Regions from separate parts of the Desulfofundulus salinus genome, predicted to be linked through region 2. Evidence: a T-box and tRNA genes for the amino acid it is inferred to sense, from the RefSeq annotation. Region 2 holds a T-box; the other holds one or more tRNA genes.
What was found. A T-box is a leader RNA that pairs with one kind of tRNA and senses whether it is charged. The one in region 2 lies ahead of ileS (isoleucine--tRNA ligase), so its partner is inferred to be a tRNA-Ile.
Positions count from the first base shown of each region.

Region 1 (2,456 bases), 1.2 Mb from region 2:
TCACTTACAGTGAGATCATGGATACCCTGCAGGGGGTAGATTTAACACCGGAACAAATTGACGACATTTATGAAAAATTAGCCGGCATGGGTATCGAAGTGGTGCCGGAAATTCCGGACCTGGAACCTATAGACGACGCCGTTATGGAGCCGCCGGCAGAAGAAGATGTGGACCTTTCCATTCCCGAAGGGGTTGCCATAGACGATCCCGTAAGGATGTATTTGAAGGAGATCGGGCGCATTCCTCTGTTGACTCCGGAAGAAGAAATAGAATTGGCCAAGCGCATGGAACAGGGAGATGAGGAAGCAAAACGGCGTTTGGCGGAAGCCAACCTGCGTTTGGTGGTCAGCATAGCCAAGCGTTACGTAGGCCGGGGCATGCTCTTTTTGGATCTGATCCAGGAAGGCAACCTGGGACTGATCAAGGCGGTAGAAAAATTTGACTATCGCAAGGGATATAAGTTCAGCACCTATGCCACGTGGTGGATCCGTCAGGCCATCACCCGGGCTATTGCCGATCAGGCCAGGACCATCCGGATCCCGGTGCACATGGTGGAAACCATCAACAAGCTGATCCGGGTTTCCCGCCAGCTTTTGCAGGAACTGGGCCGGGAACCAACCCCGGAGGAAATTGCCAGGGAGATGGGCATTTCCGAGGAAAAGGTGCGGGAGATCATGAAAATAGCCCAGGAGCCCGTTTCCCTGGAAACGCCCATCGGGGAGGAAGAAGATTCTCACCTGGGGGATTTCATCGAGGACCAGGATGCCCGGGCGCCGGCGGAAGAGGCCTCTTATACTCTCCTGCGGGAGCAACTGGAGGAGGTTCTTAAAACCCTCACCGACCGGGAACAAAAAGTGCTGCGCCTGCGCTTTGGGCTGGACGACGGCCGCGCCCGCACTTTAGAGGAAGTGGGGCAGAAGTTTGGGGTGACCCGGGAACGGATCCGGCAAATTGAGGCGAAAACCCTGCGCAAGCTGCGGCATCCCAGCCGGAGCAAGAAGCTTAAAGATTACTTAGATTAAAACACCAGCCCCGGTATAATTTTTCTCCACAAAGCCATTGACCGGGGCTGTGTTTTTATGTATAATCATTTATGCACCGTTCTCCAGTCTCACATCTCATATCTTAATTTGTGGGCCTATAGCTCAATTGGTAGAGCATCCGGCTCATAACCGGCTGGTTCCAGGTTCGAGTCCTGGTGGGCCCACCAAAATGGAAGTCGGAGGTCGGAAGTTGGAGGTCAGAGAAATTATCGTTGATTTTTATGCCATTTTTTATTGCCGTGGTAGGTATGGTCGGCAATTAATTTCTGACTTCTGACTTCCGACGACTGACGACAGATTACGGCCCCATGGTCAAGTGGTCTAAGACACCGCCCTTTCACGGCGGTAACGCGGGTTCGAATCCCGCTGGGGTCACCATACGGGCGATTAGCTCAGCTGGGAGAGCACATGCCTTACAAGCATGGGGTCGGCGGTTCAAATCCGTCATCGCCCACCAGTGAAATCAAGGCCTCCCTGAATGGGAGGCTTTCTCTTCTATAGAAGATAGCTGGATGGATTGCGAAAAGGCAAATTGCACACTTTCGCACACCGGTAAAACCAGGGTCCCCTTGAATAAGGGGGCTCTTTTTTTTCTTTCTAGCGCTTTAAATCTCTCAAGAATATTAAGTAAAAATTTTTTGTCATAACAGCAGGAAAAAACAAATATTTGTCTAAATGATAACTCATCTATTGGAACCCATTTTATTATTTGGAACAAGGAGGGGAGACAGTATGGCGGCGGAAAAGAAGGAAAAGTTGCCCCTGGAAGGGATCAAGGTACTGGATATTTCCCGCGTCCTGACGGGGCCTTTCTGCACCATGATTCTGGGTGATCTGGGGGCGGAAGTGATCAAGGTGGAAATGCCCGGGGTCGGCGATGAGACCCGGAGCTGGGGCCCTCCCTTTATTAACGAAGAAAGCGCCTATTTCTTAAGCGTCAACAGGAACAAAAAAAGCATTACCGTCAACATGAAATCGCCCAAAGGGCGGGAAATCATCTACAAGCTGGCCAAAGAAGCCGATGTGATGATTGAAAACTTCCTGCCCGGAACGGTGCAGCGCCTGGGTGTAGATTATGAGCGGATTAAAGAAATTAACCCGCAAATTATCTACTGTTCCCTGTCCGGTTATGGGCAGGACGGCCCCTACCGCGATCACCCCGCTTACGACCTGTTGATGCAGGGTGAGGGTGGGCTCATGTCCATCACAGGGGAAAAGGACGGCGAACCCGTACGCATTGGCGTGGCCATTATTGATATTGGAGCGGGCATGTATGCCGTTATTGGGATCTTAAGCGCCCTGATGGCCCGTAAAGAAACCGGCAAAGGCCAGTACATTGACATCTCCCTCATGGATACGGAGGTTTCCTGGTTGACCTACATGGCCAGCAACTATTTTGCGTCCGGGAAAGAT
Region 1 covers NZ_RBWE01000001.1:871,612-874,067, forward strand. Annotated here, with positions in the region: gene rpoD (RNA polymerase sigma factor RpoD) at 1-1,022, shown strand, start outside; tRNA gene D7024_RS04445 (tRNA-Ile) at 1,135-1,210, shown strand; tRNA gene D7024_RS04450 (tRNA-Glu) at 1,346-1,421, shown strand; tRNA gene D7024_RS04455 (tRNA-Val) at 1,425-1,500, shown strand; gene D7024_RS04460 (CaiB/BaiF CoA transferase family protein) at 1,776-2,456, shown strand, end outside.
Region 1: it has a tRNA-Ile gene. The T-box ahead of ileS (isoleucine--tRNA ligase) is inferred to sense a tRNA for this amino acid. The anticodon was not compared.

Region 2 (2,456 bases):
AATCCCTGCAGGTGGGATATGGTTTCTTCGGTAATAATTTCCTTGCCGCAACCGGTGCAGTAAAAGATGGGTATGGGAACGCCCCAGGTCCGCTGCCGGGAAATGCACCAGTCGCCGCGGTTGGCCACCATATTGTAAATGCGCTCTTCTCCCCAGGCCGGGATCCAGCGCACCTGGCGGATGGCCTCCAGAGCTTTCTGGCGAAAGCCCTCAATAGAAGCAAACCATTGTTCCGTAGCCCGGAAAAAAACCGGCCTTTTACAACGCCAGCAGTGGGGGTACTGGTGGTTTATGGTATCGCTTTTAAGCAGTTTACCCCTGGCCCTTAACTCGGCAATGATGCCCTCGTTGGCGTCCGTATAAAACTGTCCGGCAAACTGCCCCGCTTCCCCGGTAAAACGCCCCCGGCCGTCAATAGGAGACAGGATGGGCAAACCGTAGCGCTGCCCCACCAGGTAGTCTTCGTGGCCGTGGCCCGGAGCAGTGTGCACGCAGCCGGTACCGGCATCCAGGGTAACGTGATCCCCTAAAATGACCAGGGAATCCCGTTCAATAAAGGGATGCCCCAGAACCACGCCCTCCAGGTCACTGCCGGCAAACTCTTCTTTAATGGTCCAATCATTGAGTCCCACAGCCCGGGCAAAAGAAGGCAGCAGTTCTTTAGCCACCACATATTCCTCTTCCCCGGAGGCCACCAGAACATAGGTAAAATCGGGATGCAGGCAAACGGCCACGTTGGCAATTAACGTCCAGGGAGTGGTAGTCCAGATGACCACCTGGCTGCCCGCCGGCAAACGCCCCTTTCCATCCTTTACGGGAAAACGAACATAGATGGACGGGGACTTTTTATCCTGATATTCCACTTCCGCCTCAGCCAGGGCCGTTTCACAGGTGGCACACCAGTAAACGGGTTTTAAGCCCTTGTAAATGTAACCCCGGCGGGCCATTTCCCCGAAGACGCCAATTTGCGCCGCCTCATAGTGGGGCATCAGGGTGAGATAGGGATGCTCCCAGTCTCCACGCACGCCCAGGCGCTTAAACTCCTGCCGCTGGACGTCCACAAATTTCAAGGCGTATTCCCTGCACTTGTGCCGGAACTCCACCGGGTGAACGGCATGCCGGTTTAACCCCAGGTTTTTAATGGCCTGCTGTTCAATGGGCAACCCGTGGGTATCCCAGCCAGGCACATAGGGGGCATCGTAGCCGGCCATGGAGTGATACTTGATTACAATATCCTTGAGCACCTTGTTCAGGGCAGTCCCCAGGTGGATGTGCCCGTTGGCGTAGGGCGGCCCGTCATGCAGAATAAACTTGGGCCGGCCGGCATTTTTTTGCTGTACGAGGCGGTAAATATTAATTTCATCCCAGAATTTTAAAATCTCCGGTTCCCGTTGGGGCAGATTGGCCCGCATGGGAAAATCGGTTTTGGGCAGGTTTAAGGTCTGGCTGTAATCCATCAGTAACCACCCCAGTTTACGTATAATAGCTCAAGTGTGTCCGGCTAAAATAGAAAAAATCCCGCCCCAAGGGACGGGATTTTCCCGCGGTACCACCCTTATAGACAGGTTAACGTTCACTAACCTGTCCCCTCGTTTTGCCGGTAACGGCGGCCAGCCGTCCGGGCCTACTAAACGGGGGTAATCCCGCCGTTCAGCCGGCGCCTCCCGGGTGATTTTCGCCATGGTTTCCTGTACCCGGTTTCCAGCTTCCCCGGGCTCTCTGCAACAGGAGGGACCTGGCTACTCGTCCCGCTCACAGGCTTTGCAACATAAGCTTTTGCAACATAAACAACAAGTATTATACACAAAAAATAGGGATCAGGTCAACATGCCTGGGCCATTCCCCAGTAGGATCTCCAAGCTTTGGTCAATGGCCTAACTTTGCTCCCACTGTTTATATGGGCCTCGCACTTCAATGCTCATCCTTGGATTCTGAATTTTTTATCTTAAGTATTCAATAGCAAAATTACAATAAAAACCTATTGCCTCAAGGAGCTTTGAAATTTCTATATACTCATTTGGCTGATGTGCCAGCCTGGCCTCTCCCGGCCCGAATATGAAGAAGGGTAGTTTTGTGGGAGGAATTAAGACTGCCGCATCAGTATAGTAGCTAACCCCCTCTATTGCAACTTCCCTCCCCAAGGTCTGGCTGGCAACTTTTTCTCCCATCTTTACAAGTTCATGGTTCATAGGGGTATCAACGGAAGGCCTATCATTTATAATTTCTACTTCAGCTTCAAGACCTTGTTCTTCCAATATGTCCTGTATGTCCCTCAGTATTTCCTGATGAGCCATTCCCGGTACAGTACGTATATCCACCGTCAGCACACACTTATCGGGAACAACATTGGTTTTTATACCGCCGGAGATTGTCCCTATATTTAACGATGGTTTACCCAATAAAGGATGCTCCATGAATCTGAAATTATATCGTTGTAGTTCGTTAATCAAAGTGTT
Region 2 covers NZ_RBWE01000001.1:2,112,230-2,114,685, forward strand. Annotated here, with positions in the region: gene ileS (isoleucine--tRNA ligase) at 1-1,457, opposite strand, end outside; T-box leader at 1,524-1,765, opposite strand; gene D7024_RS10840 (M20 family metallopeptidase) at 1,941-2,456, opposite strand, start outside.